DNA from 4 places in the Blastomonas sp. 34TW genome. Region 2 is predicted to be linked to each of the others. Evidence: riboswitches for the same ligand, from Rfam matches in the RefSeq annotation. Region 2 holds a riboswitch; each other region holds the start of a gene.
What was found. Region 2 has a riboswitch for cobalamin ahead of OPU69_RS10215 (TonB-dependent receptor plug domain-containing protein). Riboswitches for the same ligand answer to the same signal wherever they lie in the genome.

Region 1 (8,545 bases), on a different contig from region 2:
CGGCCTGCTGGGCGTTTCGGCAGGTGCCTCGCTCGGTGCGGTCATCGCCATCTATTTCGGCTTTGCCGCCAGTTTTACCCTTGCCGCTCCGCTGTTTGGTCTGACAGGTGCATTCGTCACCACAGGCATTGCCTTCATCCTTGCGCGGGGAGGCGGTACCCTATCGCTCATCCTGGCCGGGGCAGCAGTCAGCAGCATAGCCAGTGCAGGCGTCAGTCTGGCGCTCAACCTCTCCCCCAATCCTTATGCCGCTTACGAGATCATGACCTGGCTGATGGGTTCGCTTGCCGATCGAAGCTGGGATCATGTCCGCCTTGCCACACCCTTTATCCTTGCCGGGGGTACGATGCTTCTGCTGACGGGCCGAGCTCTGGATGCTCTTGCATTGGGTGAAGCGCAGGCTGAAAGCCTGGGGATTGCGGTTTCACGAACGCGCATGCTGGCGCTGATCGGTACGGCCCTTGGCGTCGGAGGCGCAACCGCCGTATCCGGAACGATCGGTTTCGTAGGCCTGATTGCGCCTCACCTTGTCCGGCCTCTGGTCGCCCATCGTCCAGGCAAGGTGCTCATCCCGGCCATGCTGGTTGGAGCCGTTCTGGTAACCCTCGCCGACATCGCGTCGCGCACATTGGTATTCCGGGGCATGCCGCTAAATCTCGGGGTGTTCATCAGCCTGATCGGGGCACCGTTCTTCCTGTGGCTGGTCCTTCATGTCCGGAGACGCACCGCATGAGCGCGCTGCACTTTCATGGTGTTTCGGCGCGCCGGGGGCAGCGTCTGGTCCTTGACGGGATATCGGCGCGTGTTCCATCGGGCCATCTGACTGCTGTGATCGGCCCCAATGGCGCCGGCAAGAGCACCTTGCTGGACATCACATCGGGCCTCAAACGCCCGGTGCAAGGTTCGGTCGAACTCGATGGCAAGGACCTCCACCGCCTTGGCCGCCGGGAACTTGCCAAGTTGCGTGCCTATCTGCCGCAACGTGCGGGGGTTGATTGGCCGATCACCGTAGAGCGCGTGGTTGCGCTCGGGCTGACTCCGGCGCTGCCAGCATTCGGCACCATACCGTCCGCTCTGCTTCCCGCCATCGACGATGCACTGCTCGCCTGCGATCTGCTGGGTTTGCGGGATCGGCCAGCCACGCAATTGTCGGGTGGCGAACTGGCGCGGGCAATGCTGGCCCGCGCGATTGTCGGCGATCCAGCGCTTCTGATCGTTGATGAACCAACCGCGGGTCTGGATCCACGCCATGCCATCGATGCCGTCCAGCGTCTCAAGGCCCGGACCACGGCCGGGTGCACGGTTGTCATGGCGATCCACGATCTTGATCTGGCCTTGGCCTTCGCGGACTCGATCCTCGCAATCCGCGATGGGCGATTGCTTGCACACGGTCCGACGCACGAAGTCGTCACCGAAAGCCTACTCACCTCGCTCTATGACGTTCCGGTCCGGTTATCTCGTGACGGGGACGGCATTTCCGTCCGCTTTCTCAAGTCCGGGGTATCATCATGAACCAGATTTCCTTTGACGAACTGGCACGTCTCGCGTGCGACCCTGGCCATGGCTGGAGCATCGGCACATTCGGTGCGATCGGCGAATTCATTCGCGACGAGGATGAGCCGGCCACGGTTCAAAACGACCGCGACAATATCGAAATCGTGACCGCTCGCGGTGCCTTGCGGATCAGGCATTCGGATAGCTTTGAATGCCTTGCCTGGGATAGCCTGTCCTCTGATGGCGAAAGCTGGGGTCATGCAATGGCGCTCTGCGCGCCTCTGACTGGTTCGGTCGATCGGGCTGTCGTATCTTTGGGCGCCGATACCGACGCCATTCGCAGGGAAGACCAGTCGAGCCGCCTGTTCGACATGGGCGTTTGTAACGGCACCATAAGGATGTGCGCCCGCACTGACGACGAAGCGCTGATCGGGGCTCTCGAGGCTCTTGAAGGTCAGGACCTGCTGTCTTCGCCAACAGTCATGGCCGAGGTTCTGCGTGCGCAGCCCCACCGGGTCATGCTCTCGCCTGCCGGACGGATCGAAGTCTTCCAACCGATTCCGCCTCCGGATGGGAAATCGCCGGAAGGCCCGCACACCCATCTGCTTGCCAAGCTTATCGGGAAGGGTCGGCCACATGGCGCCAACGTCCCCATTCCGGATGGCTATCAGTCGATCCTGAACATTCACCCTCGCTCACCTTGGCGGAACGCACTGGGTGAACGGCACGATTTCGTGCCCGATACGGACACCGCCTTTTCACCTATGCTTGAACGCTTTGGCCTTGATCAGGATCGTGCCGTGGACGCACATATCCGCACCGCTGTGGCTGAAGGCGCAAACCCTGAATTCTTTGATTGGCCCGACACACGGCGGGGCCGAACGAAAGCCCGCATCGTCCTGCGCCGTCTTGCCGCTGCCGGTCACGAGCACGTGGGTCCCTGGCGCGTCTGGTTCGACCGCGCTCCCGTTGAAACCGATGAAACGGAACAGTGAGGTTGCGCCTGCAATTTCAGCGCGAACTTTGATTGGCATGATCGAAGTTTGGGTCTAGAGATATTCAATGATGATGCGGGTTTGCCCGTGCCATCGATGATCGCGCCGGTGCCCCCAACGGGGCTTAATCGGGAATGCGGTGCGGGAGCGTAGCTCCCAAATCCGCGGCTGTCCCTGCAACTGTAAGCGGATAGCGCGATGCACATTTTTCCTGCGCGTGCAGGAAAAGCCACTGGACCGCGCATGAACGCGCATCTGGGAAGGCGTGCATCAAGCTGTGACCCGCGAGCCAGGAGACCTGCCGGCGCTCTGGTCGCTCTTGCCCGGGTCCAGGGGATGGCCAAGGCACGGTACTCTTCCGTCTGAGCGACGAAGCTGTGCGGCTGGGGCTGCACGGCCGCGTGGTTTCGGGCGTCTGTCGCGCCAGCCCGTTGTCGCGCGCCGACCGGACCTGTCCGGCAAGCCCTGCCCGGTGTCGCTCTGGCGCGCGGAGGAACTGCCATGTCGGACCTGTCAAAGGTACCCGTCACGATCATCACCGGCTTTCTGGGTGCCGGTAAGACCACGCTGATCAGCCACCTGATCCGCAACGCTGGCGGACGCCGATTGGCTGTGGTCGTCAATGAATTCGGTACTCTGGGGGTGGATGGGGACATCCTACAATCCTGCGCCATTCCCGATTGCCCGGCGGAAAACATCGTCGAACTGGCCAACGGCTGCATCTGCTGCACCGTGGCGGACGATTTCATTCCCACCGTAGAGCGCCTGCTCGCGCTTGATCCGCGCCCTGACCATATCCTGATCGAGACATCAGGGCTGGCCCTGCCCAAGCCCTTGCTCAAGGCCTTCGACTGGCCGGCAATCCGCAGTCGCATCACGGTGGATGGCGTCCTTGCGCTGGCCGATGCCGAAGCGGTTGCTGCCGGACGGTTTGCCCCCGATCTTGCAGCGCTGGAGGCCCAGCGCGCCGCAGACCCGGGGATCGACCACGAAACCCCGCTGTCCGAAGTCTTCGAGGACCAGCTTGCCTGCGCCGATCTCGTTTTGCTGACCAAGGTTGATCTGGCCGGACCTGACGGAGTCGCTGCCGCAAGGGCAGCCATTGCGGCCGAAGCACCCCGCCCCGTGCCTGTGATCGAGATAGCCGAAGGGATTGTCGACCCTCGCGTGATCCTTGGACTTGGAGCTGCCGCCGAAGACGATATCGCTGCCCGGCCCTCGCATCACGACAATGAGGATGATCACGAGCACGACGATTTCGACAGCACCGTCATCGCGCTCGGCGAGATTGCCGATCCCGCCGATTTGGTGGCGCGTATCGAAACGCTCGCCCGCGACCATCGCATCCTGCGGGTAAAAGGCTACGCTGCCGTGACTGGCAAGCCCTTGCGCCTCTTGGTGCAGGCCGTCGGGTCGAGGGTTCGTCACCAGTACGACCGCCCATGGCGCCCCGATGAGCGGCGCCAGACCACCCTGGTCGCCATCGCCGAGCATGACGATATCGACGAGCCTGCCATTCGCGCGGTGCTGGCAGGCTAAGCTAGGCCGTGCACGTCATCTTTCGCGAAACGCATGGGATGGAGGAAACGGCCATCCCACAGGATCTGGGGCAGGAGCCTGCGGATCTTGTCGTCCTGTCCTTCTCGGACAGCGATCTTGGTGCGTTCGCGGAAGGCTGGCGCCAGGCGCAAGCGGCGGATCCGGCATTTCCTTCGTTGCGGCTCGCCAATCTTGCCGCGCTGATCCACCCTTTGTCGGTCGACACCTATATCGAAAAGACATTGGCCGGGGCAAAGGCCGTGCTGATCCGGCTGATCGGCGGCACGCCCTATTGGAGCTACGGCCTTCAACAGGTCGAGACCCTCGCCCGATCGCGCGGGATTGCGCTTGCTGTCCTGCCTGCCGATGGTCGGCCGGATTGGCACCTCGACAGTGTCTCCACGCTTCCTGCCGCCACGCTGGCCAAGCTTTGCCAGTTGTGTGACGAGGGCGGCGCGGCAGCGGCGCGCGCGGCCCTGGCCGCTCTCGCGCACGCCGCAGGGCTTGGCGTCAGCACTGTGACGCAATGCACGGCTTTGCCGGCAACTGGCGGATGGCACCCCTCCTGCGGGATCATCGATCCTGCCAGCTTCAGGCCCAATGCGGATCGGCCGCTGATCCTGATCGTCTTCTACCGTGCGTACCTCGCCGCACACGACCTGCACCCGATCGCCGCGCTTCATTCCGCGCTTGAACAACGCGGCTTTGACGCGCTCTCGATCTTCGTCCCCTCGCTCAAGCCCCCTGAGGTCAGGGCACAGGTGGATCGCTGGGTGCGTTCGCTGGCGCCTGCAGCCATCGTCAATGCCACGGCTTTTTCAGCGCGGGGCGAGGATGGCGGAACGCCGCTCGACGGGGGGGGCGTTCCGGTCTTCCAGATCGCGCTTGCCACCGCACCGCGCGCAGGATGGGCGCGCACATCGCGTGGCCTCTCGCCGGCTGACCTTGCCATGCATGTCGTACTCCCCGAGATTGACGGGCGCATCTTTGCAGGCGTGTCGAGCTTCAAGGAAGCGGGCGAACGCGATCCGGCACTCGGCTTCGCTCCCTATTCGCACCGCGGCGATGACAACCGGATCGCAGCGGTCGCCGACCGCGTGGCGCGCTGGATCGGGCTGGCCCGCAAGCCGGCATGCGAACGCCGCGTCGCCCTGATCCTGTCGACCTACCCCGGCAAGGCCTACCAGATGGCGCACGCCGTGGGTCTTGACGCGCTGGCCTCAGTCGATGCGATTGTCGCCGATCTGGCAGAGGCCGGGTACAAGGTCAGCCGCCCCACCGATCTTGCCAGGCAGCTGGCGACCGAGCATCTGGTCTGGCCTTTGAATGCCTATCGCACTGCCATGTCCGCCCTGCCCGAGACGCTGCGGCAGGACCTTGCCTCGGCATGGGGAGAGCCGGAAGACGATCCGCTGGCTGTCGATGGGGCATTTCGCTTCCCGGCGCTCACGCTCGGCCAGGTGCTGGTGGCGCTTCAGCCCGAGCGGGGCGAGCCTATCAGTCGCGATGCAGACTATCACGACCTCTCGCGCTGCCCGCGGCACGCCTATGTCGCCTTCTACCTGTGGCTGGGCCAGCAGGGTACGGATGCGCTGGTCCATGTTGGCGCGCATGGTACGCTGGAATGGCTGCCGGGGAAGGCTGTAGCGCTGTCTGACGCTTGCTGGCCCGAAGCGCTGACACAAGCGATGCCGGTCATCTATCCCTTCATCGTCAACGATCCGGGCGAGGCAGCGCAGGCCAAGCGCCGCATCGGTGCTGTCACCATCGGCCATGTGCCGCCGCCGCTCGTCCCGACCGGAAGCGGCGCCGGGCTGGGCCGGATCGAGGCTTTGCTGGACGAATTCTCCAATGCCGACGGGCTGGACCCTGCCCGCCGGGACCGTCTGCAGAAATCCATCCGCGAGGAAGCTGCCGCGCTGGGGCTGGAGGCAGAGCTCGGCCTTGATACCGCCACCACTCTGGTCGAAGCGATCACCCGGATCGATCGCTTCGTCTGCGATGTGAAAGCCAGCCAGTTCGGTGACGGTCTCCACGTTTTCGGCCGCGGTGAACAGGGCGCGGCAGAGCGGAACGGGCTTCTGGCTGGGCTGGACGGCCGATGGATCGCTCCCGGACCATCTGGCTCGCCCCATCGCGGACGAACCGATGTGCTGCCGACGGGACGCAACCTCTACACGATCGATCCGCGCGCAGTACCTTCGCGCGCAGCGCATGCACAGGGCGTCGTGCTCGCCGAGGAGCTGCTCCGCCGCCATCTGCAGGATCACGGCGACTACCCGCGTGGCCTTGTGGTGGATCTGTGGGGTTCGGCCACCATGCGCACGGCTGGTGAAGAGTTTGCGATGGCGCTGCACCTTCTGGGGGCAAAGCCGATGTGGGACATGGCTTTAGAGCGCGTGACGGGGGTTGAGATTCTCCCACTCGCCATGCTCGACCGCCCTCGCCTCGATGTAACGCTGCGCGTTTCGGGCCTGTTTCGTGATGCCTTTCCCACCCTGCCCGCCTTGTTCGGTCAGGCCGTCCGGGCGCTGTGCACCAGGGACGAACCCGCCGACTGGAACCCTTTCGTTGCCTTGGCCCCAGCGCCGCGCGTCTATGGTCCGCGTCCGGGCCGGTATGGACTCGGGATCGGAGACGCGGCCGAAACCTATACCGATGATGCCCGGCGTGCGGCGGGCGAAGCATGGCTGGCAGCCTCCGACCACGCGCTGGATAGCGTTTCCGATTCCAGCACGGGAAGCGAGGCTGACCCCGATGGCATCCGTCTGCGAGTGGCCAGCGCGGACGCCTTCGTCCACCTGCAGGACCTGCCTGAAACCGACCTCTTGCTGGCCGCGGACTATGCCGGGCACGAGGCAGGCTTTGCCGCAGCCCAGGCGATTGTCGGAGGCAAGGCCGCACTCTATCATCTCGACAATCGGGACCCGAACAACCCGGCGGCCCGCACGCTGACCGAAGAAATTGCCCGCGTGGTCCGTGCCCGAGCCGCCAATCCAGGCTGGATCGCAGGAATGATGCGCCACGGCTTTCGTGGGGGCGCGGAACTGGCCGCGACGCTGGACCATCTTGGCGCTTTCGCACATCTTTCCGGCAGCGTGCCGCCGCAGCTGATCGACCTTTATCACGAGGCAACGCTCGGCCAGTCCGAAGTTCGCGCCTTCCTCGAACGCGAAAATCCCGATGCACTGGCGGCGATGGAAGCGCGCTTTGCCGCGCTGCATGCCGCGGGCCTCTGGCGCACCCGGCGAAATTCCATCCTGGCCAGCCTGCGGGAGGCACCATGACCGGATTTGCCGTCAAGGGCTGGTGCCCGGACGCATGGCACCCGATGATATCCGGCGACGGCCTACTGGTGCGGGTCAAACCCCGGCTCGGGCGGCTGACACGGGAGCAGGCGCTGGCCCTTTGCGATGCGGCCGCCACCTGCGGCAGCGGGCTGATCGACCTGACGCGGCGCGCCAATCTGCAGATTCGCGGCGTTGCCCAAGATCGCTGGCCCTTGCTGATCCAAAGGCTGATTGCGCTGGAATTAGTGCAGCCCGAGCCTGCACTCGAAGCGCGGCGCAACGTCCTTGTCGCGCCCGACTGGCAGGAGAACGACGACACCCACCGCATCGCCAACGCCCTGCTGGCCCGGATAGGCGAATGGCCCGATCTTCCCGGCAAGGTCGGGTTCGTCATCGATGCCGGCCCTGCCGCTGTGCTGACCGGCGCATCCGGCGATTTCCGTGTCGAACGCGGCACGGACGGCAGCCTCATCCTTCGCGCCGATGGTTGCCTCACCGGATCAAGCCTGTCTCCAGGCACGGAAGCGGACGCCCTGATCGCTCTCGCTCACTGGTTCGCCGCGAGCGGCGCCGCCGCAGCCGGGCGCATGGCCCGTTGGGATGCGGAACTTCCCGCATGGGCAAAAGGTGCGATCGCGCCTGCAATGGCTGAACCGGGCCATGTGCTTGGCACCGGACATCATCCATCGATCGCGCTGGCGTTCGGGCTGATAGAGGCTTCGGAGCTCGCCATCCTGCTCGAATCCGGTTCTGCTTCTGGACTGCGAACAACACCGTGGCGGCGGCTGTTGATCGAGGGGGCGGCGGCTGCCCGGACCCACCCGTCCACCGGCGCTAAACCTGATCCGCTGCCCCATGTGGAAGCCTGCCCGGGCGCACCATTGTGCGCACAGGCGACGGTTGAAACCCGTGCGCTTGCGCGCCGACTTGCGCCCTATGTCTCGGGACGGCTGCACGTTTCGGGTTGTGCCAAAGGCTGCGCCTGCTCGCAGGTGGCCGATGTCACGCTGACCGGACGCAACGGCAGGTTCGATCTGGTCCTTGCTGGCAAAGCCGGATCGCCTCCGTCCCGCTCCGGCTTGAGCGCCAGCGAAATCCTCGCGCATTTTGGAGCCGTCTGATGCCCCATGTCTATGAAACCGACGGGGCAGCGATCTATCGCCAGTCGTTTGCCACGATCCGCGCCGAAGCCGATCTCTCCCCTTTCGCGCCAGGCGAAGAGCAGGT
Region 2 (8,545 bases):
CGGCGCGCTTAACGGGTTAACCATTTCACTTAAGCTGTTGTTTTGCATTCGCTGCCTATAGCATCTGCGGGGGGCCGCGATCGTCGCGGGCTGATGCAGGAATGCGAATACGGCATGGATCAGGGCCTTGTCATGGCTGGATCGCCCGGCGCCAAACAGGCGGCTCCGGCCTTGCGAGTCGCCCTGCTCGATCCTCTGAGGCTCGATCCTGCGTTCCTGTCCGCCTGGCACCGCCTCGCCGATCACGCGAGCGAACCCAATTTTTTTCATGCCCCGGACTATCTTGTTCCCGCGATCCAGCATTGCGATGCGCTCAAGCGCGCGCGGATCGCTGCGCTGACCGATAACGGCCAGCTCGTCGGACTGATGCCGATCGCGCGCGAACCTTATTACGGACGATGGCCGGTGCCGCACGGCCAGAACTGGCGGCATCCCAATTGCTTTCTCGGCACGCCGCTGGTGAAGCCGGGGCACGAACGCGGCTTCTGGCAGGCGCTGCTTTCGGATCTCGACGGTCGGATGGACGCCGGGCTGTTCCTCCATCTGCACGGCATTGCCACCGACGGCCCGGTCTTCGTGGCGCTCGAACAGCTCTGTCGCGATCAGCGCCGCGCATGCGACATTGTGCTCGCCGAAGAACGCGCGATGCTCGCCACCACCATGGCAGGGCAGGCCTATTACGAGGCGGTGGTGCGCAAGAAGAAGCGCAAGGAAATCGCACGTCTGCGCAACCGGCTCGCCGAACTCGGTACGGTCGAGACCGTTCAGGGTACAGGCGATGCCGGGCTCGATGCCTGGCTGGCCGAGTTTCTCGCGCTCGAACAGGCGGGCTGGAAGGGTCGCAACGGCTCGGCGCTCGCCGACCATCCCGAAACGCGTGCGCTGTTCCTCGATGCGACGCACCGCGCGCATGAAGCGGGCAAGCTGCACCTGATCGCAATGCGGCTCGACGGCAAGCCGCTGGCGATGCTGGTCAATTTCCTCAGCCCGCCGGGCGGCTTCTCGTTCAAGACCGCGTTCGATGAGGATTTTGCGCGCTATTCGCCCGGCGTGCTGTTGCAGATCGACAATCTCGACATATTGCGCGACCATGATCTCGCCTGGATGGACAGCTGCGCCGCCGAAGGCCATCCGATGATCGACAGTCTCTGGGCCGAACGTCGGCATGTCGCGCGTGTTTCGGTCGGCCTCAGGGGCTTTGGCCGCCCTGCTCTGTTTGCCGCCTTCCGCCAGGGCGAACGCTTCATGGACCGCCGCCGCGCGGCCAGCGCCCCGGCGCCTGCCCCTTCCTCTCCGATGGAGAATGACGATGACTGACCAGCCGCACCCCGCCGGTTTTTCCCGGACCACCACCGGGAGCGTATTCACCGACGATGCCAAGGCACGCTTCGCGCTGTGCTATCCGGAAACCGCGCATATCCTTAACCACGGGCTGTTGCAGCATCCGCTGATGGAGCTGGAATCGCTCGCGCAACTGGGCGAGGCGTTGCCGGAGAAATCGCTCGAGTATAATCGCGGCGACCTGCCCATCGGCATCCGCCCCGAAGACGTGCCCAAGACCGGCCTCAGCATCGGCGAGACGATCCGCGGCATCGACAGCGCCAACAGCTGGTGCGTGCTCAAGAATATCGAGCAGGTGCCCGCCTATCGCGACCTTCTGATGAGCCTGCTCGCCGAGCTGCGCGACGTCACCGACAAGACCACCGGAGCCATGCTGCGGCCCGAAGGCTTCATCTTCGTCTCTTCGCCCGGATCGATGACGCCCTATCATTTCGATCCCGAGCACAACATCCTGCTGCAGCTGCGCGGCACCAAGACGATGACGGTGTTCCCGGCAGGCGACCCGCGCTTTGCCGCGCCGGAAGCGCATGAGGCCTATCATTCGGGCGGCGGCCCGCGCAACCTGCCCTGGGACGATGGCTTTGCGCCGCACGGCACCGACTATCGGCTAGAACCCGGCCAGGCGATCTTCGTGCCGGTGATGGCACCGCATTATGTGCGCAATGGCGACAAGCCCTCGATCTCGCTGTCGATCACTTGGCGTTCGGAGTGGAGCTATGCCGAAACCGACGCGCATGCGATGAACAGCGTGCTGCGCAAATATGGCTTCCGCCCCTCGCCGCCGCGCCGCTATCCGGTCAACAATCTGGTGAAATCCTACGGCTATCGCGCGCTGCGCAAGCTGGGGCTCGACTGACGCCGCTTATCGGCCCACCAGCACCCGGATCGCGCCATCGCTCTGGGTGACAGTGGCGTGGATGCCATAAATCGCCTCGATCCAGTGCGGGGTCATCGTCTCGGCGACGCTACCGCTGGCGAGCGTGCGGCCTTCGCTCATCCAGACCAGCCGATCGGCAAACAGCGCGGCCAGATCGAGATCGTGCAGCACGACCAGCGCACCGCCGCCGCGATCGACAAAGCTGCGGATCAGCCGCATCACCTGATGCTGATGGCGCGGATCGAGCGAGGCGACGGGCTCGTCGGCGACCATCAGCGGGGCCTGCGAGGCGAGCGCGCGGGCGATATGCACCCGCGCCAGTTCACCGCCGGACAGCGTCTCGGTGGCGCGGTTGGCCAGCGCCAGAAGATCGCAGGCCGCGAGCGCATGCGCGACTGCAATGGTGTCCGCCTCGGCCAGCCTGGCAGGCGCCGCACCATAAGCGAAGCGGCCAAGCGCGACCACATCGCGCACCCGGATCGGCCAGGCGAGATCGCGCATCTGCGGGAGATAGGTCACAGCGCGGGCGCGTTCGGTCGGGGTCAGAACGCCAGGGTCTCGTCCCGCCAGCGTGGCCATGCCGCTATCGGCGCGCGCCAGGCCCAGCGCGACGCGCAACAGGCTGGTCTTGCCCGCGCCATTGGGGCCGAGCAGAATCACGAGTTCGCCGGGATTCAGCGCCAGCGAAGCCTGATTGAGCAAGCGCGCTCCTCTGATCGAAAGGCTCGCCTCGGTGACGTTCAGACCCGCCTCGCTCATCGTACCGCTCCCCGCCGGATCGCGATCATCACGAACACCGGCGCGCCGATCAAGGCGGCGACCACGCCGAGTTTCAGCTCGGTATCGCCGGGGATAATCCGCACCGTGATATCCGCGAGGATCAGGATCAGCCCGGAGAGCAGCGCGCTCGGCACCAGCACGCGCGCGGGATCGTGCCCGACCCAGGGGCGCACCAGATGCGGCGCGACAATGCCGACAAAGCCGATCGCGCCCGCCAGCGCCACTGCGCCGCCGGTCGCCAGCCCTGCGCCGAGCACGACCAGCATCCGCTGGCGCGCGACATCAAGCCCGACGCCGGCCGCCGCTTCCTCACCCAGCGCCAGTGCTGTCAGCCCGCGCCGCGCCGCTATCAGCAGCGCTGCACCGGCGGCAATGAAGGGGCTGGTGAGCGCGAGATCATCGAGGCTGCGATTGGCGACCGACCCCATCATCCAGGTGACCATGTCGGCGAGCGTGAAGGGATTGGGAGCAAGGTTCATCAGCAGCGACATGATCGCCCCCGAGAAGCTGGCAATGCCGACCCCGACCAGAATCAGCGTCACCACCGACCGGGTACGCGGCGCCGCCCAGGCGATGATCGCGGTCGCCGCCAGCGCGCCGGCAATCGCCGCCAGCGGCAGCGCGAACGGCATGAGGGCTGCAAGCCCGTAGAACAGCGCCACGGTCGCAAACAGCGCCGACATCGCGGAAACGCCGAGCACGCCGGGCTCTGCCAGCGGATTGCGGAGCAGGCCTTGCAGCGCCGCGCCGCTCAGCCCCAATGCGCCGCCTGCGACCAGCGCCGCGAGCGCCCGCGGCAGCCGTACCTGCCACACGACGAGCATGTCGCCCGGCTCGCCCATGCCCAGCAAAGCCGCCGCCATGCGCGCGGGCGGCAGCGGGACAGATCCAAGCAGACAGGCCGCGACCAGCGCGATCACGATCCCGACGACCAGTCCTGGGATCAGCCAGCGTGTGCGGGTCATAGCTGTGCGCCTCTGGCCCGCGCCATCGCCTCGGCGGCGTCGAGCACGAACCAGCCGCCGCACGCGGTCCATGCGCCTTCAAGCCCGATGATTGGATGTTCGCTCGCCGTGCGCATCAACGGATGCCGTGCCGCACTCCACTGATCGGGATTGTAGTCGCGCCGTCCGAACCAGGCGACCGCGACGCGATCAGGCTTTTCATAGGCCAGCCGCTCGAGCGGCAGCGGTTGCCAGCCGGGCTCGGTCTGGAAATTGCGGTATCCGGCGAGTTCGATGAGTTCATGGATCAGCGATCCGGGTCCGGTGGTGACCGCGCCGGGGGTGGCATAGAGCAGGGTTGGGCCGCCTTTTTTATTCATCCTCTCCGCGTTCCCGAGCGAAGTCGAGGGACCTGCGCGCAACCCTGGGCGATCACGTCCCTCGACTTCGCTCGGGACAAACGGATATGGGTGTCTAAGTGCAGCCACCCGCGCATCCATCTCGCGGGCGATCCGCTCGCCCCGCGCCCGCTCGCCCAGCTGTCCGGCGGTCTCGATCAGCACGCGCCGCACGCCCGCCAGATCCTCGGCATAGCCCAGCTGCAACACCGGCACCCCGGCGCGCGCGAAGAACGCACCCGCATCCGCGCCGCCGCCATAGCTGCGCACGACCAGATCGGGCTTGAGCACCAGCACGTCCTCGGCGCGCGGGGCAACCTTGGGCATGCCTTTTGCCGTCTCGCGCATGTACGAGAAATCGCGCGTCGCATCGGGCGAGAGCGCGAGAATGCGATCCCGTCCGAGAAGTTTCAGCACATATTGATCCGCGCAATAATCGAGGCTCACGACCCGCATCGCCCGAACCGGAGGTTCGAGTGGTGCGGGTGTCGCGGCCTTGCCCAGCGAGCAGGCGGTGAGGATGCTGCACATGGCGAGCAACAAAGCGCCCACCCCCAACCGTTTGTCCCGAGCGTGTCGAGGGACCTTGCACAACCGATGCGCGCACGTCCCTCGACTTCGCTCGGGACAAACGGAGAAAGGGGGGAGAACCCTTGACATCACATCTTCAACCTGACCCCCGCATAGCCCGCACGTCCGGGCACGCCATAATTGAACGCGGTCTGGTACGCCTCGTCAAACAGGTTTTCGACCCGGCCATAGACTTCCAGATTGTCCGAGATGCTCCAGCTAGCGCGCAGATCGACGCGGACATAGCTGTCGAGCCGCACGGTGTTGGCGACATCGTCGAACGTGTCGCCGACCATCAGGAAGGTCGCGCCCAGCGCCGGCCCCCAGGGGGATTTCCAGTCGACAAGCACCGAGGCGCTGTCCTTGGCGCGCCGCGCGAGCCGGTTTCCGAAATTGACCCGGCCCGAAAAGTCCGCTTCGCGCGAGCGGTTCTCGGTATCGACCAGGCTGTACTGTGCCTGCACGGTGAAATTGGGCACCGGCTGCATCCACAGGCCAAGCTCCACGCCTTGCGCCCGCGCCGCCGCAATATTCTCGAGGCTGAACGTCGCCGAAGAAAAGACGATAAGGTCCTCGGTATTGCGGCGGAACCAGGTCGCCTGCGCGCGGAGCTTGCCGTCGATCAGCGACTGTTCGATCCCCGCATCATAGCTGCGCGCTGTTTCGGGGCGCAGATCGGGATTGCCGAATGCGGCGAGTTGCTCGCTGAGCGCCGGGGCGCGGAAACCCTCGGCATAGGTCGCGCGGATCACGGTATCGCCGTCATTGGGCGTATAGGCGATATTGCCGCCCAGGCTGGTCTTGCTGCCGAACACCTGCTGGTCGTCGACGCGCACGCCGCCGGTGACGGTCAGCCCCTTGAGCGGTCGCACGATGGCCTGGCCGTAATAGCTGGTCATGTGCACGTCACTGACATCCGGCGCAGTGTTGAACGAGGGGAAGAAGGTGCTCGCCTCGCTCTGTTCGTGCTCCACGCCGAACACCAGGGTTAGCGCGTCGGCAACATCGGCAACGCCCTGATATTCGAATCGGTCGAGCGTGCCCTTGGCTCGTGCGGGGTTGAACGATCCGGGGGTGGGATCGGTGGTGATGCGCTTGATGTCGGTGCGGGTATAGGCAAAGCGATTGCGCCACCGGCCGTCGAATAGCGCGACATTGAGCCCCGCATAGCCCACGAACTGGCGGTTGTCGGTCACCGGCAGCGTATCGGCAGGCGGATTATCGAACTCGGTCTCGCCATCGGTATAGAAGCCGCGCAGGTCGAGGCTGATCGCATCGCTGAAGGCGACGCGCAGCTTGCCGTTGAGCGTCAGGTTCTCGAACCCGTCCTTTTCGGTCGCGCCGCGCCGCTCATCCCAGGCGGAAATGCCATCGGTGCGAAAGTAGCTGCCGCCCAGCGACCCCGAAACGATTCCGGTCTTGCCCGAGACGCTGGCGACAAGCTGGCCGGTGTCACGATAGCCATATTCGCCGCGCGCATTGGCCTGCAGCCCCTCGCTCGGTTCGATCGTGGTAATGTTGATGACGCCGCCGATCGCCTGGCTGCCCCAGATCACCGAATTGGGTCCACGCAGCACCTCAACCGATCCGATATTGCCGGTGAGGATCGAGCTGAAATCGAACGCCCCCGAGGGCGACGACGGATCGTTGATGCGGACGCCATCGACCAGCACCAGAGTTTGCGAGCTGTCGCCGCCGCGGATGAACACGCTGGTGGTGCCGCCGGGGCCGCCGTTGCGCGCAACGCTGATGCCGGGCAGCGTCTGCAGCACGTCGCTCAGCACCTGGGTCTGGCGACGGTCGAGCTCTTCCTTGTCGACCACGGTGATCGACTGGCCGGTCTCGCTCCGCTTCTGGACGATGCGACTGGCGGAGACGACGATATCGTCGTCCTGGTCGTCGGTGGCAGACTGCGCATGGAGCGGCGTGGCCACGGCCAGAGCAAGCGCGGACACGGTGAAACTGCGGATGAATTTGGACACGGTTTTCCCTCAGCCCCAGCCGCCGCCGAAGCGGAAGGGCAGATGAACGACATTAAGGCCCGCCGGGATCGCTCCCGGACGCGACTATGGCCTGTGGCATGTCGTTACGAAGGAAAAAACTTTCCCATCCGAACAGGCTGGACCCGGCCCCCGGATGAACGACGCGATGGCAGGTCTCCTGGCTCGTCGATCATCGCCTCGGGCCGTCTTCCCGGGATCGCTCCCAGTGACATAGTGGCCGTCGGCTCCCGACTGACAGTTGCGGGCACAGCGCCGGATTTGCACCGGCTTCCCTCTTCGCCCCCCGGCTAAGGGAGGAACCATCTGGATGCGCAATTGCTGGATTTGGGCAGGCTTGTCAATCCGGCCTTACAAAAGCCCCGGCCTGCCCTGCTGACAGGCCGGGCTTCAGGGGATCAGATCAGCTCGACCGCAACCGCCGTCGCCTCGCCGCCGCCGATGCAGAGCGATGCGAGACCGCGCTTGCCGCCATGTGTCTGCAGGGCGGAAACCAGCGTGGCGATGATTCGCGCACCGCTCGCGCCGATCGGGTGGCCAAGTGCGGTCGCGCCGCCATGCACGTTGATCTTGTCGTGCGGGATGCCGAGGTCGCGCATCGCGATCATCGACACGCAGGCGAACGCCTCGTTGACCTCGAACAGGTCGACATCGTCGACGCTCCAGCCCGCCTTTTCCAGCGCCTTGCGGCTGGCATCGACCGGCGCGGTGGTGAAGCGCGCCGGCGCGTGCGCGTGGGCGGCGTGCGACACGATCCGCGCGACGGGCTTGAGGCCCAGCCTGTCGGCCACGCTCTGGCGGGTCAGAACCAGCGCCGCTGCACCGTCGGAGATCGACGAGGCATTGGCAGCGGTGATCGTGCCGTCCTTGGCAAACGCCGGCTTCAGGCTCGGGATCTTCGACGCGTCGCCCTTGAGCGGCTGTTCGTCCTTGTCGATCGTCTCGGTGCCCTTGCGGCCGGTGATCTCGACGGGGACGATCTCGCGGTCGAAGCCGCCCGAGCTCTGCGCCTTCTGTGCGCGGGTCAGCGAGGCGATGGCATAATCGTCCTGGTCCTGGCGGGTGAACTGATATTCGCCTGCGGTTTCCTCGGCAAAGCTGCCCATCGCGCGGCCGGGTTCATACGCGTCCTCGAGTCCGTCAAGGAACATGTGATCCATCACCCGGTCATGGCCAATGCGCGCGCCGCCGCGATGCTTGGTGAGCAGATAGGGCGCATTGGTCATGCTCTCCATACCACCTGCCACCAGCAGATCGACCGAGCCCGAGGCCAGCGCCTCTGCCCCCATGATCGTCGCCTGCATGCCGCTGCCGCACATCTTGTTGACCGTGGTCGCCTCGACCGATTGCGGCAGGCCGGCCTTGAGCGCGGCCTGGCGCGCCGGGGCCTGGCCTAGCCCAGCCGGCAGCACGCAACCCATATAGATGCGCTCGATCGCATCGCCCGAAACCCCAGCCCGCTCGACCGCCGCCTTGACGGCAGTCGCGCCGAGATCGGTGGCGCTGGCGCCCGAGAGCGAACCCTGGAAGCTGCCCATCGGCGTGCGCGCATAGGAGACGATGACGACGGGATCGGCGGCGGAAAATGCGGTCATGGCATGAGTCCCTTTTCGAATGTGGTGAAAGCGCCTTCCC
Region 3 (8,545 bases), on a different contig from region 2:
TGCTCTGCGCGAGAAGCTGCGCGGGCTGGCCAACCAACGTCGCCGGTTCGGCTATCGCCGTTTGCATATTCTGCTGCGCCGGGAGGGCGTGATGATCAACCGGAAGAAGACCCAGCGGCTCTACAAGGAGGAAGGTCTGGCGGTAAGGCGGCGACGTAGCCTCAAGCGCGCTGTCGGCACTAGGGCACCTGCTCCGGTGCTGGCACTGGCGAACCAGCGCTGGAGCCTGGACTTCGTTCATGACCAGATGGCCTCTGGCAGGCGGTTCCGGGTCCTCAACGTGGTCGATGACGTGACCAGGGAGTGCTTGGCGGCGGTGCCGGACACCTCGATCTCGGGGCAACGTGTCGTGCGCGAGCTGATCCAGCTGATTGCACAGCGCGGCAAGCCGGGGATGATCGTCAGCGATAATGGCACCGAGCTCACCAGCAATGCCGTGCTCGCATGGTGCGGCCAGAGCGGCGTGGAGTGGCATTACATCGCTCCGGGCAAGCCGATGCAGAACGGCTATGTCGAGAGCTTCAATGGCCGCATGCGCGATGAGCTGCTCAACGAGACGCTGTTCATGAGCCTTGCCCATGCCCGGGTCGAGATCGCTGCCTGGGTCGAGGATTACAACCGGGAGAGACCGCACTCATCCCTTGGTTACGCAACCCCGGCGGCGTTCGCCGCCGAACTGAACAAGCAATGGCCTGCTTCGCTACGCCCTACGGGCTCCGCTACGCAGCCCATTGCTTCAACCGCGCTGATGCGCAAAATAACCGCTCGGCTCTAATCTCAGCTGGAGGAAAGCTGGGGGTCACGTCAAAATAGTTGCTCAGAAACTTGGGCAATGTTCAAACTGGCCAATTTAGCTCGTATGCCGCTCGAATTTGGGTCGCAGGTACAGCAAAAGACGGCGGGCCAAGTGTGAGCACAACGGGCAGAGGATGGGAACATACTCGGTCTGGAGCGTTTCATAATTTGGTCTGTCAGGACGGCCCGAACGGCAATTTGCGCCAACAGTTGGAGATAACAAACATAATCCGCCTTTGCACAAAGGTCCGGTGCCGGCCAGAATGCTTTGTTCGCTGGCCGAGCTTGGAACGGCAACTTCCGCTAAAACCAGCCATTTGCTGAGCGCGAAACCGTCTGACAGTAACGCGCCATAAGTTCAGCCGTTCAGGCTTGAATGGGTGAATCCTACTTCCGGCCGAAATTAGTGCCCTCGTGTCGCGCCGTACGGAGCCAGGCAACCGTGCCGTTAAGTATCCGTATGCTCACCCCCCGCCACCGGCTCAAAGCTTTTGCCATCGGATGCCTACGTTTATGATGTGCCAATCGGGCCGCGAGAGGTAAAACCGTTTTTGAGAATTGGGGAGCATTGATTCGTGGACGATTTCGAGCAGCAACCATTCGCGGACGCTGAGTTTGCGGAAAACCCGGAGCAGCGCTGTCCGTGCGTCCTCCTCATCGACACTTCGACATCGATGAGGGGCGCTCCGATCGATCAACTCAACCAAGCGCTTGTCGAGTTCAAAGAAGAGTTGATTGGTGATGCCATGGCGGCAAAGCGGGTCGAGCTGGCGATCGTGACATTTGGCCCGGTTCAAACGCGCACGGACTTCACCACCGTCGATGGCTGGTATCCGGAGGCGTTCGAGGCGAACGGTGCAACCCCGCTGGGTGAGGCTATCATCTCTGGTTTAGATCTCCTTCGCGAGCGCAAGAATCGCTACCGGGCGAACGGCATCAAATACTACCGGCCCTGGGTTTTCCTCATCACTGATGGCGCGCCGACCGACAGCTGGCAGGAAGCCCAGCGCCGTGTTCACGAGGGCGAAGAGCGCAAGGAATTCATGTTCTATGCTGCGGGCGTGGAGGGCGCTGACATGTCGACTCTCACGCAGATTGCCACCCGTGCGCCATTGAAGCTCCGCGGACTTGCGTTTCGCGAACTCTTTCAATGGCTGTCGAGCTCACTGAGCGCCGTGTCCCAGTCCAATCCGGGCGACGCGGTGCCACTTGCCAATCCGACAGCCCCGGACGGTTGGGCCGTTGCCGGCTGACCTTGATCGGTGGCGCTGGGCCGCTGCTTCGAGGACCGGCACATCGCACATCCGGGCAGGCACCCGAAAGCAAGACGCCTACGTCGTTAGGATGTTGGCGCCGGATACGCTGTGCGTGGTGGTGTCGGATGGAGCAGGAAGCGCGAGTCATGGCGGGGAAGGGGCCTCGATCGTTTGTCGGATGCTCACGCGGGCAATTGGCGACTGGATAGCAGCCGAGCGAGGTTTGCCATCTGACGAGCTCGTGCGCGATGGCATGGATGCCCTGCGGGATACGATCGCGCTCGCCGCGGAAAGACGAGGCCTGACCAAGCGGCAGTTCGCCTCGACGCTGATTGCCCTGATCGTGCGCGGGGATGAACTGTTGGCGCTTCAGGTCGGTGACAGCGCCCTGATCGCTCGAAGGGGCGGTCGCTGGGAAGCCTTGTGCTGGCCCGAGAACGGAGAGTTTGCCTCAACCACCTACTTCGTCACGGACGATCCGGAACCGCGCCTCAATATCGTTCGCGGCGTCAATGATTTCGACGCTTTCGCCGCCTTTTCCGATGGTATCGAGAGTATTGCATTGCATCATGCGGACCATGAGCCCCACGCCCGTTTCTTCGATCCGATGATAAAGCCCGTCGACGCGGCCGCCGAACAAGGGCGTTTGGCCAACCTATCGGCCGCGCTTGGGCGATATCTCGACGGCGCGGCAATCTGCGAGCGTACGGACGACGACAAGACCTTGGTGTTGGTATCGCGGGCGTGACCAGCCAATCGATCAAGATCGATGGTCAAGCGCTGCCGCTGGGCAAGCGGATCGGGAAGGGCGGCGAAGGCGAGGTCTTTGCGATCGACGCGAAGCCCGGCACCGCAGTGAAGATCTATAAAGGCGAGCTGCGCGCAAACCGGGAGCCAAAGGTCCGGGCGATGGTCCAAGCGGATCTTGCGGAGACCACGAAGCTCGTGGCCTTCCCAGCTGCCATTGCAACGGACGGGCGAGGTGGCTTCATCGGTTTTCTGATGCGACTTGTATCGGGCTATCGGCCGATACACGAGCTCTACAGCCCAAAATCGCGGAAAGCGCACTTCCCAAAGGCGGATTACCGCTTCCTCGTCCGGGCTGCACTTAACGTGGCGAATGCGGTCGTCAAGGTTCACCAAAGTGGCTGCGTCATTGGGGACTTCAATCATTCCGGTGTGCTCGTGTCTGATGAGGCGACGGTTTCCCTGATCGATGCGGACAGCTTCCAATACTCTCGAGAGGGAAAGCTCTTCCCGTGTGTGGTCGGGGTCCCCGATTTCACGCCCCCCGAGCTGCATGGCGTCGATCTGTCGAAGGTTCGCCGGACGGAGGCGCACGACAATTTTGGCCTGGCCGTGGCAATTTTCCATCTGCTGGCAATGGGCAAACATCCCTATGCAGGCCGCTTTGCCGGTGCCGACCTCTCGATGAGCGACGCGATCGCGCAGCATCGCTTCGCCTTCTCCCAAACCCGCGCTGCGGAGACGCGGACGACCCCGCCGCCGGCGTCTATCAGCCTGAAGGATTTCCCTCCTCGTATCGCCGAGGCGTTCGAGGCAGCCTTTGGCAAAAATCCCGGCGCCCGACCAAGCGCAGTTACCTGGGCTGGGCTCATGAAGGAGCTCGAGGGAGCGCTCAGCCACTGTGGCCAGGTCCGCACCCACTATTTTCCGTCGGCGGCCGGAAAATGCGTCTGGTGCCGCGTCGGCGGCCAGTCTGGCGTAGATATGTTCCCCGATCTTCTGGGAACGGCGCCGAAGTTCGCGCCCGGGGGACCGTTCGACATCGAGCGAATTGCCGCTCAATTTCGGGCAATTAAGCTCCCTGATCCAGTTTCTCTGCTGCCTAGTTGGTCGGGGCAGCTTGCAAGCGCAAGTGAGGCCGTTGCCGCGGCGCGGAGAGCACAAACGGGGCGGCGCGTCCTCGGAACCGTCGCGCTGTTGGCCGCATTCGCGGGCGCCATGGGAGCTCCGAATGCCGCAATCTTCTGGATTGGCATAGGCATTTTCGGCCTGATCAAATTCTTCGGCGGCGCGCCTGAGCAGGCTCCATTCACGCAAGCCTACACCGACGCGGACAAGCGCGTGCAAGCTCTAGAGCAAGGCTTCGTCGATCGGCTCGGGCTTAGTGAGCTGGTCGTCGTCCAGAACGACGTCGAGAAATGGATTCAAGCCTTCCGCGATCTCGACCGAGATCAGGCGAACGATATTCAGCGACTGAAGACTACCCGCGAAGCACGCAAACGTGACGAGTTCCTTGATCGCTTCCACATCAGGCGCGCGAAGATTTCCGGGATCGGCCCGGCCAAGACGGCGACTCTAGCTTCATATGGCATCGAAACGGCCGCCGACATCAAGGCGAGCAAGGTACGCTCGGTGCCCGGTTTCGGTGATGCCATGACCGCTAAGCTCGTTGCCTGGCGCAAGATACACGAAGACAAGTTCCGGTACAACGCTGCGCCAGATGCGTCCGACATCCAGGCAGAAAATTCCGTTCGAACAAACTGGGCAACGAAACGCGATGACCTACAGTCCAAGATAACGTCGTCGATCGCGGCGTTGCAGTCAGGGCCGCAACAGATCGCCGCTCGGGCGCAAACTGGTGATCCCGCCTTGCTGGATGCGTTAGGCAGACGTGCGCAAGCTGCTCATGATTTGCAGGCGCTGGGTATACCTGTTCCAACGAGCCAGTCTAGAGTTGTGGTCAGGCCACGCCCTTCAGCGCCGGTCCCCCCGTCGCGCTCGACCACAACGGCAAGCCAGCAACCATCGTCGGCGCCGTCGTGTCCGCAATGTGGTTCGTCAATGCGCCGACGCACAGCTCGGCGCGGCCACCGCGCGGGAAATCAGTTCTGGGGATGTACGCGCTATCCAACGTGTCGCGGCACGAGGAATTGATTTGAGACATTTACACAAGATATTCGCGCCATCTGTCGGGGAAGGCGAACACGTCGCCATTCCGATATCCAATTTCCATGAGCTTCCGGCAGGTGGCGACCACTTCCGGTCGTACAGGAGTCCGATGGCCAACGATAGGTTCAGTGAAAACCCGCCATTCAAATCGAGTGCGCGCGGTTGGTGCGCTCTGGCCGTGCCAATGGCAATGGTGGCGCGGGATGCAGTAATCGTTGATTCAATCCCTGCTCCAAGCGTTATTGGCTTTTCCGATCACTTCAGTTAGGTGAGGTATCGACGGGCAGACTAGTCCGCCTTTCATTGATCGCGCCGGTGCCCCCGAAAGGGGCTTAATCGGGAATGCGGTGCGGAAGCTTGCTTCCAAATCCGCGGCTGTCTCTGCAACTGTAAGCGGATAGCGCGATGTACATCGCTCCTCTTGGAAGGGGCAGCCACTGGGCCGGACGCTAAATCATGCGAGGTCTGGGAAGGCGTGCATCAAGCTGTGACCCGTGAGCCAGGAGACCTGCCGGCGTCTGGTCGCTCTTGCCTTGGTCCAGAGGATGGCTGCGGCACGGTGAACTCCGTCTGAGCGACGAACGAGCGGCTGGGGCCGCATCGGAGACGTGCGTCGGCCGCCCATGGCGTCCGGCCGCCGCGCGTGTCGCCCGTTCGCGCGGGTTTGCCCCGGCCACGTCGCAAGACGCCGGGGGACTATTTAGTGATCAAGACCATTACTACCAGCAGCGCCCTTGCGCTGATCTGTATCGGAAAACCGGCATTTGCCGAAACCTCTGAAAAGGCATCGCAAACAAGCGCGGATGCAGTCGTGGCGGGTAACGACATTGTGGTTTTCGGTCGCGGTGAGGCCATGATCGGCACTGCCAAATCAGCGAGCGAAGGAAGCGTCGGAGGGGCCGATCTCCTCGTGCGGCCTCTTCTCCGCGTGGCCGAACTGCTGGAAGCGGTGCCCGGGCTGGTTGCAGCCCAGCATTCTGGGAGCGGCAAAGCCAACCAGTATTTCCTGCGCGGTTTCAACCTCGACCATGGGTCTGACTTCAGTACCTATATCGATGATGTGCAGATGAACTTTCGTACCCACGGACATGGTCATGGCTATCTCGACCTCAACGGCCTCATTCCGGAGATCGTGGGCCGGGAGGATTTTCGTAAAGGGCCCTACCGCGCCGATGGCGGTGATTTCGCTCTGGCGGGAGCAGCCTATATGACGACCATCAAGGGTTATGACCGGCCATGGGCATCGGCCGAGACTGGTTCATATGGTTGGCGCCGCGTCGCTGCGGGTGGAACATTGCACGACCTGGGCGGCGGAGACCTCACGCTTGTCGCCCAGGCCAAGGCCTATGACGGACCGTGGCAGGAACCTGAACGTCTGCGCCATTACTCGGGGTTCGCGAAATATAGCATGCCGACCGGTGCGGGCACATTGGAGGCATCTCTCCATGCCTACCGGGCGACATGGCACCCAACCGAGCAAATCCCCGAGCGCATTATCGGCACGGCGTTGTGTGCGGATGTGTTCTGCTCTCCAGATCCTTCCGCGCGGGGTGAGACGACGCGCCTGGTGGCTAACATCGCGGTCAAGCAACCGACATGGCGCGCCAATGTCTATGCCCAGTTTTACGACTGGTCGATGTTCTCGAACCCCACTTACACCGATCCGGATGGCACAAGCGCGCAGATCAAGCAGTTCGACCGGCGTTGGGTCCTCGGGCTGTCCGCACAAAAACATTGGGAAATCGCTGACAGTCTGGCTGTGAGCCTTGGCACCGAAAACAGATACGACGCCGTCGGGAATGTTGGTGTCGATCGAACGGCTGCCCGCGCATTTCTTGAATCTCTCGGGCACTTTCGGGTCGGGGAATTGTCTTCCGCGCTCTACGGCGAAGTCGCTTGGAAACCCTTGGCGGGACTGCGTGTGACAGGTGGTCTTCGCGGGGACTATTATCACTATTCCGTGCGTGCACGAGATTCTGTTGCGGCGTCGCTGGGCGAAGGCAGTGGCTCAGCGTCGATTCTCTCTCCCAAGGCGTCAATCGCCTATCAGGTTACGCCGCATCTTGAACTCTACGCCAACTGGGGCCGTGGATTCCATTCCAACGATGTTCGGGGTGCGGTCAACAGGGACACGCCTGTTCCCGTTCTGGTTCGCGGCATCGGCAAGGAACTGGGAGGACGCATTCAATTCTCCGGGGTCACGTTAACCGCGACTTACTGGTGGCTGCATGTCGGCAGCGAACTTCGTTTCATTGGCGATTCCAATGCTGTTGAACCGTCGGGTGCCAGTGGGCGTCATGGCTATGAAATCGTCGCCTTCTGGCGGCCGTTCCCTTGGCTTGCGCTTGATGGAAACTATACCGCCAGCCATGCGCGCTTCGACAATGGCGATCACATCCCCAATGCATTTGAGAACGCGGCTTCAGCCGGTGCCGCCATCATTCTTGATCCCTGGGAAGCCAGCATTCGGGTGCGCCACCTTGGACCTTCTCCGCTTGTCGAGGACAACAGTGTCCGGGATCGAGGCAGCACCGTCATGAATGCCCGGGCCGCGTGGAAGGGCAAGAAGGTCGAGATATTTGGAGAAGTGCTGAACATCTTCGACAGCCGGGACAAGGACATCGCCTATTATTACGAGTCCTACATCCCCGCCTTCGATGCAGGTGCTCCGGTGGAAGGCCGGTTGAGCCGCGTGGTCGAGCCTCGAACTGTGAGGATTGGCGCAAAGGTCAATTTCTAGCGAAATCCCTTGATGGGCGGCGCTGCAGCACGTCTGCGGCGCCATCCTTCGTTTGTATATTCCTCAATCGCCGAGCCAATCATGCACCTCACGAAGTCACTGCCATCCCTGTCTCTGCGCCGACGAATTGGTGCCTTGTTTGCCGGATTGATCGCCGCCAACATTGGGGTCTGGGTCTGGGCATTCAGCCTGTTTCATGCACAGCCGTTAATGCTCGGCACCGCTGTGCTTGCCTGGGGGCTGGGCCTGCGTCACGCGGTTGATGCCGATCATATTGCGGCGATTGACAATGTGACCCGCAAGCTGATGCAGGACGGGCAGCGCCCGGTTTCGGTCGGATTCTGGTTCGCGATCGGGCATTCCGGAATCATTGCCATAGCATCGATCATCATTGCGGTGACGGCCAGCGCGCTGTCGCAGTTCGGCGCCTTCAAGGAAATCGGTGGCGTGATTGCAACCGTGATTTCCGCGCTTTTCCTGTTCACGATCGCCGGCATGAACCTGGTCATCCTGCGCTCTGTCTGGCGGACTTTTGCCCATGTTCGTGCAGGCGGCAGCTATGCCGAGGACGATCTTGATCTGCTATTGGGTGGGCGCGGTCTGCTTTCCAGACTGTTCAGGCCGATGTTCCGCCTCGTGAACAAAAGCTGGCATATGGCCCCGCTGGGGTTTCTGTTCGGGCTTGGGTTCGATACAGCAACCGAAGTTGCCATTCTGGGCATGTCGGCCAGCCAGGCCGCCGATGGCCTGTCGATCGGGACAATCCTGGTCCTGCCCGCCCTGTTCGCGGTCGGTATGGCCCTCATCGATACGGCGGACGGCGTGGTGATGCTGGGCG
Region 4 (5,131 bases), on a different contig from region 2:
TCCTCTGCCCCAAGCTATCAGCCAGAACGAACTGCGCCAAACGTCAGAAGGATATGGGATCAGGCCACGGAGATCCGCGGAACGCTCGGTGAAGTCTACCTTCGGTCGCGGCGGCTGCCAATCGACCTCCCCGACTTACGCTTCCATCCGCGGTGCCCATTCGGCCGCAAGCCTAAGACCACCTTCCGGCCCGCGATACTGGTCGGTGTCAGAACCGGGCACCGGATGACGGCCATCCAGCGGATCAGGCTGACCAACGACGGAACATGGCATGATGGCAAATTCATGCTCGGAAAGCCTGAACGGGGCGCGTGGGCACCGCAGTTCGAGGGCGACGTGCTCGCCATTGCTGAGGGCATGGAGGATGCGGCGAGCTATACTCAGATCAAAGGAGTCCCTTGCTGGGCAGCACTCGGGAATAAGCGTCTCGCGCTAATCAACGTTCCGGACCAAGTTGGCACCCTTTACATCGCCGCGGACAACGATGGTCCAGGCCGATACGCTGCAATGGCGGCAGTTGGATCACATAACATACCAGAAAGGCAGCTCTTGCGTGATCCGCCGCCAAGGCCTTTCCACGATTGGGCAGAAGCTCAGAGCCATATCCGTTAAATGAACATCAGGCTGAGTGTCGGCGATGAAGATCGGGCGCGAGGCACCGACAAACGCTGTAAGCTGTTGAACGAGCCATTCGGAAACATACCGCAAACTTGCCGGTCGAATTTCAGCATCGATATGCAGTTCCGACTTCCGCCGTCGAAGTTCATAGGCCACACCATCATAGAAAACGGATCGGTCCATTGAGGAACCCGTTTCAAGCAGTGCAGCGAAACTACGCAGACCGATTACTTGCATCTTTCCCACTACAAAGCTTGCGGGATTATCAATCGCGTCAATTCGATTTATGGCGAACCATTTGCCCATGAAATCTCGGATTTTCGGTGATGGGGCCAAAGGAAAACGCTATCACTTCAAGACACAGCTTGGTTTTATCCTGTATGTCAATTATACTGCCGCTGACTTCGGTTAAAATCCGTTGTCAACAGATCGCGCCGGTGCCCGAGAGGGTTTAATTCGGGAACACGGTGAGGAGCGGCTTTTGCTGATCCGAGTCCGAGGCTGTCCCTGCAACTGTAAGCGGCGAGCGCGATGCACATCGCTTCCACCTTCGGGCGGGAGCAGCCACTGGGCCGGACGCTAAGTCATGCGGGGCCTGGGAAGGCCGTGCATCAAGCTGTGACCCGCGAGCCAGGAGACCTGCCGGCGCTTGGTCGCTCTTGCTGCGGTCCAGGGGATGGCCATGGCACGGTAAACCTCCGTCTGAGCGACGAATCGATGTGACTGGGTCTTTCAGCGGCCCCGGCGCTGCGGGCGCGCGCCAGGAGAAAGCTGCTGACCACCTCACGTGGCGACTTGGTCTTGGTTCGTGGCGTCCGGACCGGAGACACCTGCAATGCAAATGTCATATAGTGCCTGACGTTATGGCAATCCGCCGCTTGGTCACCCTCAAGAAAGACAATGACCATTTGGTCGTAGAGGTAGACCTCGATGGGCCGATGCCGATTGGCCTTGTGGTCCATAAGGGCGAGCGCGACGCTACCATGCGGCTACTCATGGCGAAGAGTGGCAGCGCAATCGACAAACCCGGAAGAGTTTGCAGATTTCAACCCGATCAGTTGGGCTCTGCTGAAATGCTTGTCGATGAGCTTCGCGACAGGCTCCGCCGGATCGCTTCGAAACCCCTTAGTCTCAAGCAGATTGAGAAGCTGTTGTCGCTCACCCCCGCCGAACGCAACCGGTGGTCGAAAGATGGCCGACTGCAAATTTCCGGGACATCCAAAATACGCCGAGGGGACAACCTCATTTCGCTCGCGACCTATAATGTGGATGCGGTGGAACGGTTGCTTGAAAATCCTGCCATCGTTGAGGCTTGGCGTCGTTCCGATGCCAGTCGTTAAGGGATTGGCTTTCGGGCGACTTTCGACTAGTGGATCAACGTCAACGGTTTAAGACCGTTGTCAACAGATCGCGCCGGTGCCCGAGAGGGCTTAATTCGGGAACACGGTGAGGAGCGGCCTTGGCTGATCCGAATCCGAGGCTGTCCCTGCAACTGTAAGCGGCGAGCGCGATGCACATCGCTTCCACCTTCGGGCGGAAGCAGCCACTGGGCCTTACGCTTGTCCAAGCGCGGCCTGGGAAGGCCGTGCATCAAGCTATGACCCGCGAGCCAGGAGACCTGCCGGCGTTTGGTCGCTCTTGCTGCGGTCCAGGGGATGGCCATGGCACGGTAACCTCCGTCTGAGCGACGAACCATTGCGGCTGGGGCCGCAGGGTTAGTCCTGCGCGGGTGAATTGTGCCCACTCGCGTTGGCCTGGCCGACCGTTCGTGCGCTCTCCCGACTCGCCTTGGGAGTTGATGGATCCGGTTGCCCCTTTTCGTCGCGCAGTTGCTCGGCACCAAGGGGGTATCCCGATGAAGAAACCTGTTCTCGTATCCACGTTTGCGCTGGCGCTAGCCAGCTGCCCGGCCTTCGCGCAGTCGAACCCGGGACAGCCTACAACCAATGACAGCGGAGAAACCATTGTCGTGACGGCGTCACGGTCCGGTGAGGCCGTGGCCGTAAACAAGCTCGGTGCGTCGGTGACGGTACTGGACAGCGAAGCGTTGGAGCAGCGCCAGACCCGGATTGTTTCGGACATTCTGCGCGATGTGCCGGGCGTTGCCGTGAGCCGCACCGGCGCTGCTGGCGGCCTCACCCAGCTCCGGCTTCGCGGCTCCGAGGGCAACCACGTCCTCGTTCTGATTGACGGTATAGAAGCTTCGGACCCGTATTTTGGCGAGTTCGATTTCGCCACTCTCATTGCCGATCCCGAAGCCCGCGTTGAAGTCCTGCGAGGGCAGCAGTCCTCGCTTTACGGTTCGGACGCGATCGGCGGCGTTATCCAGTATCTGACATTGACCGGGAAGGAGGCTCCGGGGGTCAGCTTGCGCGCAGAGGGCGGCAGCTTCAACACCTTCACCGGAAGCGCGCGTGCTGGCGGAGTGTCTGGCGATCTCGATTATGCTGTGTCTGGCGCTTACTATCACACCGGCGGCTATCCCACGGCACGAAATGGCAGCAGGGATGTCGGCTCCGACATCGCAGGCCTTTCGGCCAAGCTCATCTGGTCGCCGTCCGAAACCTTCAAACTGACCGGCGTTGCCCGCTACAGCTTCACGGAAGCCGATACCAACAACAGCGAGAACAATCCGGCGAGCCCGCTATTCGGATTCACCGTCGACAGCCCCGGCGTGTTCTTCAGAAACAAGGCCTTCTATGGTCTTGTGAGAGCTGAACTGATCGGGCTCGACGGCCGCTGGACGAACGCAGTGACAGGGCAAGTCGCGTTGAGCGAGCGCAAGGGCTTCGACGCTGCGGGCTTCGATTACGGCAACAAGGGTAACCGCTACAAAGGCTCGTTCGAATCGAGCCTGCGGCTGGGCACCGACGCCATCCGGCATCGCCTGACCGCCGCAATCGACGTCGAGCGCGAAGAATTCCAGAACACCACACCGTCATCCTTCGCGTTTCAGGGAAAAAGATCGACCGACAATGTCGGGATTGTCGGGCAGTATGAACTGCTGATCAACGACGCATTCTCTTTTGGTGCATCGATCCGCCATGACGAAAATGATCGCTTTGATGACCCCACAACTTGGCGGGTTCAAGGCAGTTATTCGCTCCCGACTGGTACCCGTGTTCGCGGTGCCTATGGAACGGGGGTCAAGAATCCGGGCTATTTCGAGCTCTATGGATTTTCCGATGGCCGCTATATTGGCAACCCTAACCTGAGGCCCGAGAAGTCGGAAGGGTGGGAAGCCGGCATCGAGCAAAGCTTCAGCGATGGCAAGGCCACCATAAGCGCGACCTATTTCGATAGCCGCCTGAAGGACGAAATTTTCACGACCTTCCCCGCTCCGACCTTCATAGCGACGCCATCAAACCGTGCAACTTTGTCGAAACAGCATGGCATTGAGGTGGCCCTTGCCGCCCGTCCAATTCCCCAGATCAGGCTGGACGCCGCCTACACATGGCTTCATGCGCGAGAAAACGGCACAGTCGAGGTGCGTCGCCCCAAGCATATCGGCAGTTTCAACGCGACAGTGTTCAGCAAGGATGAGCGCTTTTCGGGTACGTTGACAGTGCGCTACAACGGGCGTCAGACCGATGTCGCGTTTACAAATCCAAGCTTCATTCCGGTGCGCGTGTCCCTGAGGGAATATGTACTGGTTAACCTGAATGCCGAATACAAGTTGCGCCCCAACATTTCGTTGTTTGCGCGCGTAGAAAACCTCATCAACGAGCAATACGAAGAGGTGTTCAGTTTCGCCACTCCGGGCCGCGCAGGCTATGGTGGCGTTCGCGTCCGCTTCTGATGTTCCGCAAGGCGCTCTGCCTCCTTTGGATGATCTCCGTGCTTCCGGCTCTGGCCGGTTGCACGGAGCCGTCTGGTAGTCGCAGCCAGGCGGCAGCAAAGCCAGTCCATGTCATGTCGATGAACCAGTGCACGGATCAGCTTGTCCTGGCATTGCTGCCACCTGAGCGGATCGCGTCGGTCACTTGGCTGTCGCGCGATCCCGACGGCTCCCTCATGTTCCGCGAGGCTGCGCGTGTCGACATCAACCATGGAATGTCGGAGGAGGTCCTGCGCCAGAAGCCGGACCTGGTTATTGCCGGGGCATTTACGACGCCGGCAACACGCGGACTGCTTAAGCGATTAGGGTTTCCAATGATCGAGGTCGATCATGCGGAAACCTACGAAGATATCCGCAAGATAACCCGACAGGTCGCCAAGGCAGTAGGAGAGCCCGCTCGCGGCGAGGAATTGATCGCAAAAATGGACCGCCAACTGGCCGACCTTGCGCGCGATCCGGGCCCGCCGCTACGAGTGGCTGCGTGGGATGGTGCTGGCTTCAATGCAAGCACGGGGTCTCTCTATGACACTGTGCTCAAGACAGCCGGTGCGACCAATGTTGCCAACACACTGCAGAAGAGCAGCTACGGCAAACCGGATATCGAAATCCTGCTCCTTTCTGCTCCGTCCCTGCTGGTGAAAGGCGCCGGGGTAGGTCGCCGCCCGGGGCTTCGCG

Region 1: it holds a riboswitch for cobalamin, as region 2 does, so the genes downstream of both, cobW (cobalamin biosynthesis protein CobW) here and OPU69_RS10215 (TonB-dependent receptor plug domain-containing protein) in region 2, are expected to answer to the same signal.
Region 3: it holds a riboswitch for cobalamin, as region 2 does, so the genes downstream of both, OPU69_RS18020 (TonB-dependent receptor) here and OPU69_RS10215 (TonB-dependent receptor plug domain-containing protein) in region 2, are expected to answer to the same signal.
Region 4: it holds a riboswitch for cobalamin, as region 2 does, so the genes downstream of both, OPU69_RS18510 (TonB-dependent receptor plug domain-containing protein) here and OPU69_RS10215 (TonB-dependent receptor plug domain-containing protein) in region 2, are expected to answer to the same signal.

Annotation. Positions count from the first base shown of each region.
Region 1 is NZ_JAPFGW010000021.1:5,647-14,191, forward strand. It holds gene OPU69_RS18520 (FecCD family ABC transporter permease) at 1-733, shown strand, start outside; gene OPU69_RS18525 (ABC transporter ATP-binding protein) at 730-1,512, shown strand; gene OPU69_RS18530 (DUF6925 family protein) at 1,509-2,489, shown strand; cobalamin riboswitch at 2,579-2,809, shown strand; gene cobW (cobalamin biosynthesis protein CobW) at 2,991-4,028, shown strand; gene cobN (cobaltochelatase subunit CobN) at 4,037-7,315, shown strand; gene OPU69_RS18545 (ferredoxin-like domain-containing protein) at 7,312-8,439, shown strand; gene OPU69_RS18550 (precorrin-8X methylmutase) at 8,439-8,545, shown strand, end outside.
Region 2 is NZ_JAPFGW010000006.1:213,236-221,780, forward strand. It holds gene OPU69_RS10190 (GNAT family N-acetyltransferase) at 94-1,317, shown strand; gene OPU69_RS10195 (cupin-like domain-containing protein) at 1,310-2,197, shown strand; gene OPU69_RS10200 (ABC transporter ATP-binding protein) at 2,204-2,977, opposite strand; gene OPU69_RS10205 (FecCD family ABC transporter permease) at 2,974-3,963, opposite strand; gene OPU69_RS10210 (ABC transporter substrate-binding protein) at 3,960-4,871, opposite strand; gene OPU69_RS10215 (TonB-dependent receptor plug domain-containing protein) at 5,000-6,892, opposite strand; cobalamin riboswitch at 7,044-7,232, opposite strand; gene OPU69_RS10220 (thiolase family protein) at 7,309-8,505, opposite strand.
Region 3 is NZ_JAPFGW010000019.1:1,199-9,743, forward strand. It holds one part of gene OPU69_RS18000 (IS3 family transposase) at 1-775, shown strand, start outside; gene OPU69_RS18005 (vWA domain-containing protein) at 1,371-2,048, shown strand; gene OPU69_RS18010 (PP2C family serine/threonine-protein phosphatase) at 2,038-2,799, shown strand; gene OPU69_RS18015 (topoisomerase DNA-binding C4 zinc finger domain-containing protein) at 2,796-4,952, shown strand; cobalamin riboswitch at 5,264-5,497, shown strand; gene OPU69_RS18020 (TonB-dependent receptor) at 5,671-7,707, shown strand; gene OPU69_RS18025 (HoxN/HupN/NixA family nickel/cobalt transporter) at 7,789-8,545, shown strand, end outside.
Region 4 is NZ_JAPFGW010000021.1:75-5,205, forward strand. It holds gene OPU69_RS18495 (DUF7146 domain-containing protein) at 1-612, shown strand, start outside; gene OPU69_RS18500 (hypothetical protein) at 523-924, opposite strand; cobalamin riboswitch at 1,037-1,279, shown strand; gene OPU69_RS18505 (hypothetical protein) at 1,497-1,958, shown strand; cobalamin riboswitch at 2,016-2,258, shown strand; gene OPU69_RS18510 (TonB-dependent receptor plug domain-containing protein) at 2,474-4,417, shown strand; gene OPU69_RS18515 (ABC transporter substrate-binding protein) at 4,531-5,131, shown strand, end outside.